DNA from 2 places in the Pseudomonas sp. GW821-FHT04C07 genome. Region 2 is predicted to be linked to the other one. Evidence: riboswitches for the same ligand, from Rfam matches in the RefSeq annotation. Region 2 holds a riboswitch; the other holds the start of a gene.

Region 1 (7,632 bases), on a different contig from region 2:
TCCTTGGTGTAGGCCTCTAACGCTTGATTGAGGCGCAGCCAATCGGCTTCATCGGCCGGCAAGCCGAAACGCAGGCTGCTGTTGTGGGTAAACAACCGCAACAGAATGCCGCGTTGAGCCATGAATTCGTGCAGATGTTCAGCGCGCTCAGTGATCAGCCATTGGAACAAGGCGCAGCCGCCCTGTGGCTTGAATCCATGGTGCTCAAGCACTTGCGTCAACCGTTGACTGGCTTCTTCGCTGCGCAGACGTTGCCGGGCATGCCCCACCGTATCGCGCAGGCAAACCTGCCCCAACACCCGTGTCGGCCCACTGACCGCCCAGGGTCCGACCTGTTCGGCGAGCAATTTGAGCAGTTTGCGCTCGGCCAGCACGAAGCCCAGACGTACACCGGCCAAACCGAAAAACTTGCCGAATGATCGCAAAACGATCAACCCGACCTGATTGGCATGAGCGGCCAGACTGAGCTGCGGTGTGTTGTCCATGAACGCTTCATCGACCACCAGCCAGCCGCCGCGTTGCGCCAGTCGAGCATGCCAGTCGAGTAACCGATCCGGGGTCAGGCTCAGGCCGGTGGGGTTATTCGGGTTGACCACCACCAGCACGTCAAGGTGGTCGAGAAAGAAGTCTACTTCCTGCTCCAGCACCTCACGCACGATGTAGCCGCAGCGGCGCCATGCCTCGGCATGCTCGGCGTAACAGGGCGAGAGCACGCCAACCTTGCCGGCACGGCGTAATCGCGGCAGCAACTGGATCGCCGCTTGCGAGCCCGGAACCGGTAGCACTTGAGTCGCGCCGTAGTAATCGCAGGCGGCTTGCTCAAGACCATCATCGGTTTCCGGCAAACGCGCCCAGGCCCGCAGAGGGATCTGCGGTACCGGCCACGGCCAAGGCGCAAGGCCACTGGACAGGTCCAGCCAATCCGCTTCGGCAATACCGTATTGCAGCGCGGCCTTGCGCAACCGTCCGCCGTGGTCAAGCATAGAGCTCAGCTCCCACGCAGAAAATCAGCAACCATAACCACACCCCGCGCTGCACCAGTTGCCAGCCACGGTCGATGGAGTTGGCATCAGCCGGCACGCCCTCACCCAGTTGCGGACGCTGGTGCAGTTCACCGTGGTAGATCGCTGCCCCGCCCAACTCTACGCCCAAGGCCCCCGCGCCCGCTGCCATTACCGGACCTGCGTTCGGGCTGTCCCAGGTGGGTCCCTGAGTCCGCCAGCACTTCAGCGCCAGACGGGTCTTGCCCAAGAGCGCGTAGGTCAGGGCAACCAGGCGAGCAGGAATATAGTTAAGAGCATCGTCGATCTTCGCCGCCGCCCAGCCAAAGCGTTCGAAGCGTTCATTGCGATAGCCCCACATCGCGTCCAGCGTATTACTCAGGCGATACAGCACCACCCCCGGTGCGCCGGCGACGGCAAACCAGAACAACGCAGCGAACACCGCATCGCTACCGTTTTCCAACACCGACTCAGTGGCGGCCCGGGCGACTTCCGTGGAATCAAGCTCACTGGTCTGACGGCTGACCAGATAGCCCACTCGACGTCGTGCTTGCTCCAGGTCATCGCTGCGCAGAGCCTGAGCGACCGGCTTGACATGCTCGCCAAGGCTGCGCAAGCCAAGGGCGCAATACAACGCGAGGATCTCGACCAGCCAACCGATATATGGCAGCCAGGCAAAGGCGGTCACCAATAGAGTCAGCGGCAACACCGCCATCACCCAGGCAGTGACGCCGTGACTGCGCCAGCCACGACCGCCGGAGTTGAAACGTTGCTCGATGCGATCGGCAAAACGGCCGAACGCCACCAGCGGATGCCAGCGCCTGGGTTCGCCCAGCAGCGCATCCAGCGCGACCGCGGCGGCACTCAACAACGCCACACTCATTGACTCACTCCCCAATAATTCTCATACAGCAATTCACTCAGCGGGCGCGGCTGCGCCCAGCCTTCAAGCACCAACATGGGGGCCGGATAAAACGCCGTGACCGGACCCAGGCACAATACCGCCAGCGGTTTGGCCCCGGCCGGCAGACCCAGCAAGTCGGCCAGCGCCTGGGGCTCGAACAGCGACACCCAGCCCATCCCCAGGCCTTCGGCGCGGGACGCCAGCCAGAGATTCTGAATAGCGCAGGACAACGACGCCATGTCCATCTCCGGCAAGGTCCGGCGCCCAAAGATATGCCGCTCGCGATCGTCCATCAGCGCGGCGACCAGCACTTCAGCGCAGTCGTTGATGCCTTCGACTTTCAACTTCATGAAGTCGTCGGAACGTTCGCCCAGCGCCTCGGCAGTGCGTACACGTTCTTCTTCGACCAGTTGCTGAATTTTGCCGCGCAACGGGCGGTCGGTGATGCGGATAAACCGCCACGGCTGCATCAGGCCCACGCTTGGAGCTTGATGGGCGGCCTCGAGCAGACGCCTGAGCAGTTCGGGCTCGACGGTGCCGCCAGCAAAGTGACGCATGTCGCGGCGCTCGCCAATCACGCGATAAACAGCCTCACGTTCGGCCGGACTAAAGGCGTTGTCGGTCATGGCCTCTTCGCGAGCAAGCTCGCTCCTACAGGAAGTACACGATCTAGTGTGGGAGCGAGCTTGCTCGCGATAGCGGTTTGCGAGCCAGGCGCAAAAAGTGCTGCCACCGCAGAGGGATTGGAAGGGAAATAGAAGTGCACATAGGAAGCGGTCATTCGACCGTCACGGTAGACCGCTTCGGCGCCACGCCCACCGTTAGGACTCAGGCCCCGGGCTATCGGCTCAAGCGCTGTACTGGTCAGCGAGTGATGATAGGTGTGGCCGCGCAACGAGCCCTCTGGCAGATCAACCGCCTGCAAGGCCAACGCCGCGAGACGCTTTTGCATCACCGCTTCGCCGGCGAGCAACCCCACCAGTTCGGCGCGCTGACCGTCGACATCGGTCAGAGAGTCGAGCAGATACAACATGCCGCCACACTCGGCCAGCAACGGCTTGTCGGCCGCGTGGTGCGCGCGGATCGCAGCCAGCATCGTGGCGTTTTCCGCCAGCGCAACATGATGCAATTCCGGGTAGCCGCCCGGCAGGTACAAGCTGTCAGCCTCGGGCAGTTCGCGATCATGGATCGGCGAAAAGAACAGCAACTCGGCGCCCATCGCCCGTAGCAGGTCCAGGCTCGCCCCGTAGGTGAAAGCAAATGCCTCATCGCGAGCCACGGCAATCCGCACACCGGCTAATAATGGCTCGGCGACGACAACCTCAGGCGCAGCGAACCCGACTGCCGGCGGCAACGCCACTTCACAACTGCTGGCCAAGGCTTCGGCCGCCGCGTCGAGGCGCAGATCCAGATCATTCAGTTCGCTGGCCTGCACCAGGCCCAGGTGGCGGCTCGGCAGTTCGATCCCGGTTTCGCGAGACAGCGCGCCATACCAGCGCAGGCCTTCGGTCAGGCTGCCTTCGAGCAATTGCGCGTGGCGCAACGTGCCAACCCGGTTGGCCAGAACGCCGGCAAACGGCAAGTCCGCCTGATAGCGCGCCAGCCCCAAGGCCAGAGCACCGAACGTCTGGGCCATGGCCGTACCGTCGATCACGGCGAGCACCGGCACGCCGAAGTGCCGCGCCAAATCGGCGCTGGATGGCGTACCGTCGAACAGGCCCATGACGCCTTCGATCAGGATCAGGTCAGCCTCGCCCGCCGCTTCCCACAGCAGTCGACGGCTTTCTTGTTCGCCGACCATCCACATGTCCAATTGATACACCGGCGCGCCGCTGGCGCGCTCGAGAATCATTGGGTCGAGAAAGTCCGGACCGCACTTGAATACCCGCACCTTGCGCCCCTGATTGCGATGCAAGCGGGCCAGCGCGGCGGTCACGGTGGTCTTGCCCTGACCGGAAGCCGGTGCGGCGATCAATACCGCCGGACAATGACGTGCATCACTCATGCTTCAATACTCACAGCTCAATGCCCTTTTGCGCTTTGATCCCGGCCTGGAACGCATGTTTGAGCACGCCCATTTCGGTAACCGTGTCGGCCAGATCAATCATTTCGGGCTTGGCGCCGCGGCCGGTTACCAGCACGTGCTGCATTGGCGGGCGAGCCTGCAAATCGCTGAGAACCAGGTCCAGGTCGAGATAACCGTGCTTGAGGGCGATGTTCAGCTCGTCAAGCACCACCAGGCCAATGGCCGGGTCACGCAGCAGTTCACGGGACACTTCCCAGGCCGCTTCGGCTGCGGCGATGTCACGCTGGCGATCCTGGGTTTCCCAGGTGAAGCCTTCGCCCATGACGTGAAAGCGTACTTGCTCGGGGAAGCGTCGAAAGAACAGCTCCTCCCCGGTGCTGTTGCGACCCTTGATGAACTGCACCACGCCGCATTTCATTCCGTGGCCCATGGCCCGTGCAAGCATGCCAAAGGCAGAACTGCTCTTGCCTTTGCCGTTGCCGGTCAGGACCAACAGCAGCCCGCACTCGTTCGGCGAGTTGGCAATACGCTCGTCGATCACGGCTTTTTTGCGCAACATACGCGCCAGATGGCGTTCGTCACGATCGGGGGATTCAGTCATGGCAGCTCTCCGTTGGAACGATAACGGGGGGGCAGGAATAGAAATAGACGGCATAAGCCTGGCATCGCCCACCGTGATGCCGCTGGATGGATCAGGCCGGTCTCCGGGCTCATGAGGGGCATCGCTGCCGAGCTGCACGCCTTCCCGTATCGACAGTCGACACAGTGGCCAAAAGCGCAGCCTTGACTCATTTACCGTTGCGGGGGCAGCGCCGGGATCGCTGTCCGTTCTGTTAAAGAACGCACACTCACCGGCTTCCCTGTTTCACTCTGTCGACCTTGGGTCACAGAGCACCTGAAACAAGTCGCGAAGGTTAGAGGGTTGGGGGTGGAGCGTCAATTAAACCCGGGGCGTTCGCCCGCGATATTATGTGCCGTCGTTCAATAAACTGACGCCAATCTTGTGCCACACTGAAAGCAGTGATATCAAATAGCCACAACACTAACATCACAAAAATAAAGGTGGGCAACATGCAAGGCATGATCATCAGCAATCCGAAGCTGGAATTCCTGCGCCCAGTGCTGGAGCGCTGGTTTGAATGTATCGATCGCTACATCCAGGTACGCGGTGATAACGAATCCCCTTATTGGTTTGATGAACGCGCCAACCTTGGGCTGCTCTCGGCTGCCGCCTGGATGTCGGAAATGGTGACACTGGAACAGACCCCGACGAAAAAACAGCAGGAAGACGGCGACCGCAATGGACGTGCCGACCTCTACATCGCCACCAATGAGGAACGGGTCTACATCCAGGCCACCCAGCGCTGGCCACGGGTCAATAACCTGAACCTCACTCAAGCGCTGCTCGACGCCGTGAGCGATGCCAGGAAGATCAGCTACGCCAGCGATCTGAAGCTCGGCTGTCTGTTCGTAGCGCCACACAAACCCCAACACAGCGCCACCCCCGAAGAACTCCAGGACATGGTCGACGATCTGCAAAAGGAACATACCTGCGCCGTGGCCTGGTACTTCCCTTACCCCTATCACAAGTTGCGCAATGAAGCAGGCAACTATCATCCGGGCGTCGCCGTGCTATTCAAAGAAGCCCGCGGCTGAAACGCTGAACCACCGGGCAGCTTCGCCTCTCTATGGTTACATCGGTGCATTCATAGGGGAACCAGCATACTCAAGCCGCAACTCGCCACTGCCATCGCCATCGCCATCGCCATCGCCATCGCCATCGCCATCGCCAGCAAGCTGTGCTCCTACAGTTTGCGGCACAACGTCAGGCCATCGCCTAACGGCAACAGTGACAAGTCGACACGCAAGTCATCCTTCAAGGCGCGGTTCAATGCCTGGATGGCTCGAGTGTCTTCACTCTCAGGATTCACCTCAAGCACCCGCCCGCTCCACAGCGTGTTATCGAAAATCGCCAGACCGCCACTTCGCAGCAGACGCAAGGCACTCTCCAGATAGGCTGGATAGTTGGCTTTGTCAGCATCGATGAAGATCAAGTCGAAACAGCCACCCTGCCCTTGCTGCTCGATCTGCGCCAGGGTTTCCAGTGCAGGCGCCAGACGCAAATCAATTCGCTGCGCCACACCCGCCTCCTGCCAGTAACGGCGTGCAGTGGCGTTGTAATCACCCGGGATATCGCAGCAAATCAAGGTACCGTCATCCGGCAAGGCTGCGGCCATGCACAAGGCGCTGTAGCCGGTGAAAGTACCGACTTCCAGCAAACGCCTGGCGCCGGTCAGCTTGACCAACAACGCGAGGAACTGACCCTGCTCGGGCGCCACCTGCCAGCGGGCCATGGGCAAGGCCTGGGTTTCGTCACGCAAGCGGCGCAACAACGGCGTTTCGCGCAGGGAAACATCCAGCAGATAGCTGTAGAGGGAATCGTCGAGATTGAGAGTGCGAGCGGTCATGACAACCTCTGCAAAGGTGCGACCTAAGGGTTGCGCGCCAGATGCTCAGGCTGCAATACCCGCTTGGCGCTTAGATAGGCTTTCTGCCAATAGGTTTTGGACAGACTGTCCAGCTTAACCGTTCCGCCAGTGGCCGGCGCGTGAACAAACCGGCCTTCGCCGACATAGATCCCGGCGTGACTGACTTGCGAGCCGCCATTGGTGGCGAAAAATACCAGATCGCCGGTTTGCAGTGCATTCTGGTCGACATCCTGAGCGCGCATGCCGATCATCTCGCGGGTCGAACGCGGCAGAGTGATGCCAGCTGCATCGCGATAGACATAGCCGATCAGGCCACTGCAATCAAAACCCGAATCCGGTGTATTACCCCCCCAACGATAAGGCGTACCCACCAGGCCCAACGCACGGAAAAGCACGTCTTCAGCGGCAGGCGAATAGGTTTGAGGGGAAGCGAAAACAGGAGGCCGAACCACCGGAGCTGGCGGCGGAGTATGGCTGGCGCATGCACTGAGCAGTGCGGCGAAAACGAGAAGGGCGAGGCGGGCCGACGTCGACATATGCAGAACAATCCTGATCTGGATGCGGCTTTCTCTGCCGTGAGGCTGAAAACAAAACCGCGTAAGCAGGGCTTACGCGGTTAGGTTATCAACAATAGGTCAGGATTCTAGCGGCTACGCGTCAAACTTCAAGTAAGACTTTAACTTAACCTTACAAAAAGATTGATTACTTGCTAGCAGTGACCGTGGTCGGGGCCATGGCGAGTGCGCGCTTGGCTTCGATGAAGGTTTTGCTCCAGTAGCTGTCGCCCAGGTTATCGACTCGAACACCACCGCTACGACGGCTGCTGGAGTGGATGAACTGGTCATCACCCAGGTAGATCCCCGCGTGACTGACACGGCCACGGCGACCACTGGTGCTGAAGAACAGCAGATCACCGGGCTTGAGGTTGTTGCGAGCGACCAGCGGTGCGTCAACGTTGATCATCTCGCGAGTGGAGCGCGGCAAATTCATGCCCGCCTCTTCACGAAACAGATAACCGATGAAGCCGCTGCAATCGAAGCCAGCCTCGGAGGTGCCACCGAAACGGTAGCGGGTACCGATCAGAGACATACCACGCTCAAGGATGCTGTCGGCCAGAACTGGCAGCTGGTACGGCTTGCTGCCGGCGAAGTCGGCCAGTTCTTTTTCAGTCGCCAGTTCTTCCCGGTAAGCAGCGGAAGACTGGGCAGTAAC
Region 2 (7,632 bases):
ACGGCGGCGAGCATGCCGCCCTGAAATTGGTAATAGTCATTGGAATCGAGCAAGTCATGCTCGCGGTTGTCCTGGTTTTGCAGCACTGCCTGAACCTGACTCAAACGCTGAGCGAATTGCTCGCGCGCCGCGGTGCCTTCATCGGAACCGCCATAGGCGTAGCCGCCCCAATTCAGATAGACCTCAGCCAGGTCTTCGCGGCTTTGCCACAAGCGACCGTCGATGGCGCCCTGTACGCCCGCGCCATAGGCGCCGGGTTTGGCGCCGAATATTCGCCAGCCGGCCTGACGCGTTGCGGCGTCCTCATCCAGCCCGGACTGCAACAGCGCCTCACGCTCACTGCGGACCTTGGCCGCCAGCGGATTCATGTCATCCGGCTCCTCCAGCGCGGCAACGGCCTGCACCGCCGCATCGAACAAACGGATCAGGTTGGCGAAGGCGTCGCGGAAGAATCCGGAAACCCGCAAGGTGACATCAACCCGCGGCCGGTCCAGCAGGCTCAGAGGCAGGATTTCGAAATCGTCGACCCGCTGACTGCCAGTGGCCCACACCGGACGCACACCCATCAACGCCATGGCTTGGGCGATATCGTCACCGCCGGTACGCATGGTCGCCGTGCCCCAGACCGAAAGCCCAAGCTGACGCAGGTGGTCGCCGTGATCCTGCAAATGCCGCTCAAGAATCAGGTTCGCCGACTGAAAGCCGATACGCCAGGCAGTGGTGGTCGGCAGGTTACGCACGTCCACCGAGAAAAAGTTACGCCCCGTGGGCAATACATCCAGCCGCCCGCGGCTCGGCGCACCGCTGGGGCCCGCCGGAACGAAACGCCCGCTCAGGGCATCCAGCAGACCGCGCATTTCTGCCGGGCCACAGGCGTCCAGACGCGGCGCAACGACTTCGCGCAGGCTTTCGATAATTGCCTTCACCTCGGCCCAGCCCGGTTCGTTCAACGTGTCGACATCAGCGCTTAACACCCGCTCGATCAACTGCGCGGCAAACAGCTCGAGGCGCTCACGGCTATCGCCGGTGGTGCGCCAAAGCTCATTGCTCAGCGTTTGCAGTTCAACCGGTCGCGGTCCGGTCCAGGGATCAGCCAACACACAGTCCAGCGGATCGAAACCCAGTTCGAAGGCCTTGGCCAAGGCTCGCAGCAAACTCGACTGCGCACCGCGTCCATCGCCACGGGGAATACGCAGTAACGCCAACAGGGTATCGATGCGCAAGCGGCCGGTTGGCGACTCGCCGAACACATGCAAGCCATCGCGGATCTGCGACTCCTTCAAGTCGCACAAATAGGTGTCCAGACGCGGCAGCCAGATCGCCGCGTCAGCGTCGCTGTCGAGCTTTTCGTCCAGTTGCAGTTCGCGGTCGATCCGGGTTTCGCGCACCAGTTTCAGAATGTCGCGCTGCAACTCCCGGGCTCGGCGCGGATCAAGCAACTGCGCTTCGTAATACTCGTCGGCCAGCAACTCGAGATCGCGCAGCGGGCCGTAGGTTTCAGCGCGGGTCAACGGCGGCATCAGGTGATCGATGATTACCGCCTGGGTGCGACGCTTGGCCTGGGCGCCCTCACCCGGGTCATTGACGATAAACGGATAGATGTTCGGCAATGGCCCCAGCAGCGCATCCGGCCAGCAGTTTTCCGAAAGACCGACGCCCTTGCCCGGCAACCACTCGAGGTTGCCGTGCTTGCCGACGTGGATTACCCCATGGGTGCCGTAGGTTTGTCGCAACCAGAAATAGAACGCCAGATAGCCATGAGGCGGCACCAGGTCCGGGTCGTGATAGACCGCGCTCGGGTCGACCTGATAGCCCCGCGCCGGTTGAATGCCAACGAAAGTCAGGCCAATACGCAAACCTGCAATCATCATCCGCCCGCCGCGAAACATCGGATCGCTTTCAGGCGCGCCCCAGCGCTCAAGCACCGCGTTGCGATTGGCTTCGGGCAAGGCGTTGAACATCGAAAAATAGTCGTCCAGTGCCAGGCTTTGCTGGCATGGCCGCTGGTCGATGCTCTCCAGATCATTGCTGACCCCGCCAAGCAATTGCTGAATCAGCGCTGTGCCACTTTCAGGCAGTTGCGCCGGCAGCGGATAGCCCTCAGCGTGCAGCGCCCGCAGGATATTCAGCGCAGCGGCCGGGGTGTCGAGGCCCACGCCGTTGCCGATCCGACCATCGCGGGTCGGGTAGTTGGCGAGAATCAGCGCGATACGCTTTTCGCCGTTCGGTACCCGCGCCAGATCAATCCAGCGCCGCGCCAGTTCTGCGACAAAATCCATACGCGCAGGCGCAGGTCGGTAGCAGACCACATCGGACTGACTGCGCTCGCTGCGCCAGGCCAGGTCCTTGAAGCTGATGGGCCGACTGATGATGCGCCCGTCCAGCTCCGGCAAAGCGATATGCATGGCCAGGTCTCGCGGCCCGAGGCCCTGCTCGCTGGCGCGCCAGCCGGGCTCGTTGTCCTGGGCGCAGATCGCCTGGATCACCGGGATATTACGCCGGAAAGGCCGCAGATGCGGTGCTTCAGGACTGGACTGGGCAAAACCGGTGGTGTTCAGAATCACCCCAGCCTCGACCTCGTCCAGCCAATCCTCGACCATCGCCAGGCAGCCAGGCTCTTTCAAACTGGCCAGCGCAATCGGCAACGGGTTAAGCCCCGCCGCCTGCAAGCGCTGGCAGAAAACATCGATAAAAGCGGTGTTCGCCGCCTGCAGGTGCGAGCGATAGAACAACACCGCCGCCACGGGTTGATCAGCGTGCCAGTCGGCTTGCCAATCGCTGAGCGTGGCGCTGCTTTTGCGCGGATGGTAAATCGCCGTACGCGGCAGGATTTGTGGTTCGGCCCATGGGTAATCGCGATCCAGCCAGCGACTGGCCAGGCAGCGATACAGGTCCAGCGCGTTGCCCAAACCACCTTGACGCAGGAAGTGCCAAAGCCGATCGCGGTCTTCGGCGACCACCGTGCTCAGGTCGCTCAGTTCCGGGTCGGGACGATCGTCGCCGGGCACCAGAACCAGTTGCACGCCCTTTTCGGCCAGCTGCACCAGACGCTCGATGCCGTAACGCCAATAGCCGATCCCGCCGTGCAGCGAGATCAGAATGACTTTGGCGTGACGCAAGACTTCGTCGACATACAGATCGACCGAGGCGTGGTTTTGTACCTGCATCGGATTGGCCAGACGCAGGCTCGGATAGTCGTCTGGTAATTGCTGCGCGGCTTCGGCGAGCAGCGCCAGGCTGGAATCGCCGCTGCACAGGATCACCAGCTCGGCGGGGGTTTGTCCAAGGTCGGCAATGTTGTCATCCGACACGAAACCGCCGGGCTGGGTCCTGAGCAGGTGCATGGCTCAGGCGCCGAGTGCGGCGCGCAATTGCGCTTCGATCAGAGCGGCATCCAGTTCCTGGCCAATCAGCACCAGGCGTGTTGCACGCGGCTCATCGGCGCGCCAGGCACGGTCGAAATGTCTGTCGAAGCGCGTGCCCACGCCCTGGATCAGCAAGCGCATCGGCTTGTTCGCAACCGCCGCGAAGCCTTTGACCCGCAGAATGCCGTGCTGAACCACCAGCTGGGTCAGGGCATCCAGCAGCAGGCTTTCGTCGGCCTGGGGCAGTTCGATGGAAATGGAATCGAAGGCGTCGTGGTCATGGTCATCATGCCCTTCACTATCGGCATCACCGTCGTGGTGATGGTCGTGGTGGCTGTGACGGCTGTCGATATGCTCTTCGGAACCGGCGCCCAGACCAATCAAAACCTCCAGAGGCAAGCGACCGCTGCTGGCTTCGATGATTTTTACTGCTGGCGGCAGTTCTTCGGCGACTTCCAGGCGCACTTTGGCCAGGTTTTCAGGGCTGATCAGGTCGGCTTTGTTGAGGATCACCAGGTCGGCGCTGGCCAGCTGGTCGGCGAACAGTTCGTGCAGCGGTGATTCGTGGTCCAGGTTCGGGTCAAGCTTGCGCTGGGCGTCGACTTGATCCGGGAACGCAGCGAAGGTGCCGGCGGCCACGGCCGGGCTGTCGACCACCGTGATCACTGCATCGACAGTGCAGGCACTGCGGATTTCCGGCCACTGGAAGGCTTGCACCAGCGGTTTGGGCAGCGCCAGGCCAGAGGTTTCGATGAGGATGTGATCCAGGTCGGTGCGACGGGCAACCAGCTCGCGCATCACCGGGAAGAACTCTTCCTGGACGGTGCAGCACAGGCAACCGTTGGCCAGTTCATAGACCCGGCCGCTGGCCTCTTCTTCAGTGCAACCGATGGAACATTGCTTGAGAATTTCGCCGTCGATGCCCAGCTCGCCAAATTCGTTGACGATCACCGCGATGCGGCGGCCCTGGGCGTTATCAAGCATATGCCGCAGCAAGGTGGTTTTGCCCGAGCCGAGGAAGCCGGTGACGATGGTGACGGGAAGTTTGGCCAGTGTTTTCATCGGATGCCCTTTGGCAAGGTGGCGGGCATACGGGACGACAACCACACCGATGGGCGCGGAAGATTTCGCCACCGGATCACCCCGCCCGGTTGTAGTGAGAATCTGGTACGAGGCAGGTCTCCTGGCTGACGGCCTGCCGGTCTTTCGACTGGCGATTTCTGCGCCTTCCCGCTCGCTCTATGGATAGAGGGTGCAGTGGCATGGCAGAAACGGAACCGTTCACAGTTGCGGGGGCAGCCGCGGCATTGACCGCGTTCCCTTCTTAGCTTCGGCGAGAGTGCCGAAGAACCTCGAAAGCGCAAGGCTACGCATCGCTTGGGGGCGGGTCAATGTCCGGCGAAATACATCGTTGCCTGATCTGGCGCCTTCGCGGGCAAGCCTCGCTCCTACAAGAGCGCCGCTACACCTGTAGGAGCGAGGCTTGCCCGCGATGAAAGCACCACAGTTACCAGGTGAGAAACCTTGCCAATTGACTCTCATCCCCCGCCCATGCTCTCCTACGCAACTTGTTACGGGTGCCCTTCACAGGGTGAAACGGGAAACCGGTGAGTCATGTGCTTTACTCAAAGCCTTGATCAGTCCGGTGCTGCCCCCGCAACGGTAAGCGAGCGAAGAGTCAGATCCACTGTGCCAGCAGTCCGGCATGGGAAGGTGACTTTTGCAGGTGAAGGCGCTGGCCCAAACCCCTCGTGAGCCCGGAGACCGGCCCGCAATACTGAAATAACAAACCCGCGGTGGGCGGGCGCTGTTTGAACCGCTGCGAGCCTGTCTCGCAGGGGTTTTCATGCGCTCGATTCACCCGCTGACACATCAGAGGGAAGCGCCATGTCGATCATCAGCAGCACCCGCCACGCAGGCACCGCCAGCACCACGTCCACCCTGAGCCAACGTCTGATTGCCGCCATCGGCGCATCGATTCTGGGCGCGTGCCTGGTGTATTTCGCCGGTTTCTCGCATATCGAAGCGGTGCACAACGCCGCCCACGACACCCGTCACAGCTCCGCTTTTCCGTGCCATTGAGACCTGCTGACATGATCAAGCGTATTGCGCAAACCGCAGGTTTCACAGGGCTGCTCGCGGCCTTGTTGCTGACCTTGCTGCAAAGCTTCTGGGTCGCGCCGCTGATTCTCCAGGCGGAAACCTATGAAAAGGCCCCGGCCGCCGAAGTTCACGAACACGCTGAAGGCGCCATGGCCGGTCATACCCACGATGCCGAAGCCTGGGAGCCGGAGGACGGCTGGCAGCGCGTGCTCTCGACCACCGGTGGCAATCTGGTGGTGGCCGTCGGTTTCGCCCTGATGCTTGCGGGTCTCTATACCCTGCGCGCTCCGGGTCGCACGTCCGAAGGTTTGCTCTGGGGCCTGGCCGGTTACGCGACCTTCTGCCTGGCACCGACCATGGGCCTGCCGCCGGAGCTGCCCGGCACTGCCGCCGCTGACCTGCTGCAACGGCAGACCTGGTGGGCCGGGACCGCGGCGTCCACCGCTGTCGGCATTGCGCTGATCGTGTTTGGCAAACACTGGCTATTGAAGATTCTCGGCGTGGCAATTCTGGCGGTACCGCACATCATTGGCGCGCCGCAACCGCAGGTGCATTCCAGCCTGGCGCCGGAAGCGCTCGAAGCACAATTCAAAATCGCTTCGCAATTGACCAACGCCGCGTTCTGGCTGGCCCTGGGCCTGATCAGCGCCTGGTTGTTCCGTCGCAAAAGCGAAGGCCAATACCGCGCATGACTGACATCAGCACAGCGCCGACCCTGGTGGTCGGCCTGGGCTGCCAGCGTGGCTGCCCCGCCGCCACGCTACAGGCGTTGCTCGATCAGGCGTTGCAGGCTCACCACATCGATCTGCAAGCGATCCAGGCCCTGGCCAGTATCGACCTGAAACGAGAGGAGCCTGGCCTGCTTGAGCTGGCTGCGCAATTGGCATTGCCGCTGACATTCTTCAGCAGTGCACAGCTCGCTGCCTATGAGCCACAATTGAGTCATCGCTCAGAGATCGCCTTTGAACGCACCGGTTGCTATGGCGTGGCCGAAAGCGCTGCGCTGGCACTGGCCGAGCATCTGACGCAAAGCCCGGCCAAACTGCTGATCTCGCGACAGAAATACGCCCAGGCCACCTTTGCATTGGCATCTGCGCCGTAAAATCCCCGATAATCCCCGCCCTTGATCATGAGCAATCTTCATCTGAAGCATTGCCGACACGACTTTGCACAGGAAACAGCCATGACCGTCTACTTTATCGGCGCAGGTCCCGGCGACCCGGAACTGATCACCGTCAAAGGCCAGCGGCTGATCCGCAGTTGCCCGGTCATCATCTATGCCGGCTCGCTGGTGCCCGCTGCCGTGCTGGAAGGCCACCAGGCCGAACAGGTGATCAACAGCGCAGAATTGCACCTGGAGCAGATCATTGAATTGATCAAGACCGCCCATGGCAAAGGTCAGGACGTGGCCCGGGTGCATTCCGGCGATCCGAGCCTGTACGGCGCAATTGGCGAGCAGATTCGCTATTTGCGCGAGTTGAATATTCCCTTTGAAATCATCCCTGGCGTAACGGCAACCGCAGCCTGCGCGGCCCTGCTGGGCGCGGAGCTGACGCTACCGGACGTGTCCCAGAGCGTGATTCTGACCCGCTATGCCGACAAAACGGCGATGCCGGCCGGGGAAGAACTCGGCAGCCTGGCACAGCATGGAGCGACCATGGCGATTCATCTGGGGGTCAATCATCTGGAGAAAATCATCGCCGAACTGGTCCCGCACTATGGCCTGGACTGCCCGATTGCAGTGATTCATCGCGCCACCTGGCCGGATCAGGATTGGGTGGTGGGCACATTGGCTGATATTACTGAAAAGGTTCAGGCAAAGGGATTTCGTCGTACCGCGCTCATCCTGGTGGGTCGGGTGCTGGCCAGCGACAATTTCAGTGAATCGTCGCTGTATCGTGCCGGGCATGCGCATTTGTACAGACCCTGAACATGATCGTCCCCACGCTCGCGCGTGGGAACACCTCAACGGACGCTCTGCGTCAGCTCCTGGGACGCGGAGCGTCCCGGGCTGCATTCCCACGCGGAGCATGGGAACGATCAATACGAGGGCTATGTAATGACCACCTCAAATCCCAGGCATAAAAAAACGGCGCTCACGGGGCGCCGTTTTTTCTGTTTGCAGCGAACACCTTAGTAGTAGGCGTTTTCTTTCTGCGTATGG

The links. Region 2 has a riboswitch for cobalamin ahead of cobW (cobalamin biosynthesis protein CobW). Riboswitches for the same ligand answer to the same signal wherever they lie in the genome.
Region 1: it holds a riboswitch for cobalamin, as region 2 does, so the genes downstream of both, cobO (cob(I)yrinic acid a,c-diamide adenosyltransferase) here and cobW (cobalamin biosynthesis protein CobW) in region 2, are expected to answer to the same signal.

Annotation. Positions count from the first base shown of each region.
Region 1 is NZ_JBWKTM010000009.1:85,126-92,757, reverse strand. Features, by position in the region: gene cobD (threonine-phosphate decarboxylase CobD) at 1-983, opposite strand, end outside; gene cbiB (adenosylcobinamide-phosphate synthase CbiB) at 976-1,884, opposite strand; gene bluB (5,6-dimethylbenzimidazole synthase) at 1,881-2,531, opposite strand; gene AC07UI_RS17650 (cobyrinic acid a,c-diamide synthase CobB) at 2,528-3,910, opposite strand; gene cobO (cob(I)yrinic acid a,c-diamide adenosyltransferase) at 3,921-4,532, opposite strand; cobalamin riboswitch at 4,610-4,845, opposite strand; gene AC07UI_RS17640 (hypothetical protein) at 5,003-5,587, shown strand; gene AC07UI_RS17635 (class I SAM-dependent methyltransferase) at 5,737-6,399, opposite strand; gene AC07UI_RS17630 (C40 family peptidase) at 6,423-6,956, opposite strand; gene AC07UI_RS17625 (C40 family peptidase) at 7,123-7,632, opposite strand, start outside.
Region 2 is NZ_JBWKTM010000007.1:220,262-227,893, forward strand. Features, by position in the region: gene cobN (cobaltochelatase subunit CobN) at 1-3,344, opposite strand, end outside; gene cobW (cobalamin biosynthesis protein CobW) at 3,348-4,427, opposite strand; cobalamin riboswitch at 4,522-4,735, opposite strand; cobalamin riboswitch at 4,924-5,152, shown strand; gene AC07UI_RS15380 (CbtB domain-containing protein) at 5,253-5,447, shown strand; gene AC07UI_RS15385 (CbtA family protein) at 5,459-6,160, shown strand; gene AC07UI_RS15390 (cobalamin biosynthesis protein) at 6,157-6,570, shown strand; gene cobM (precorrin-4 C(11)-methyltransferase) at 6,652-7,398, shown strand; gene nfuA (Fe-S biogenesis protein NfuA) at 7,602-7,632, opposite strand, start outside.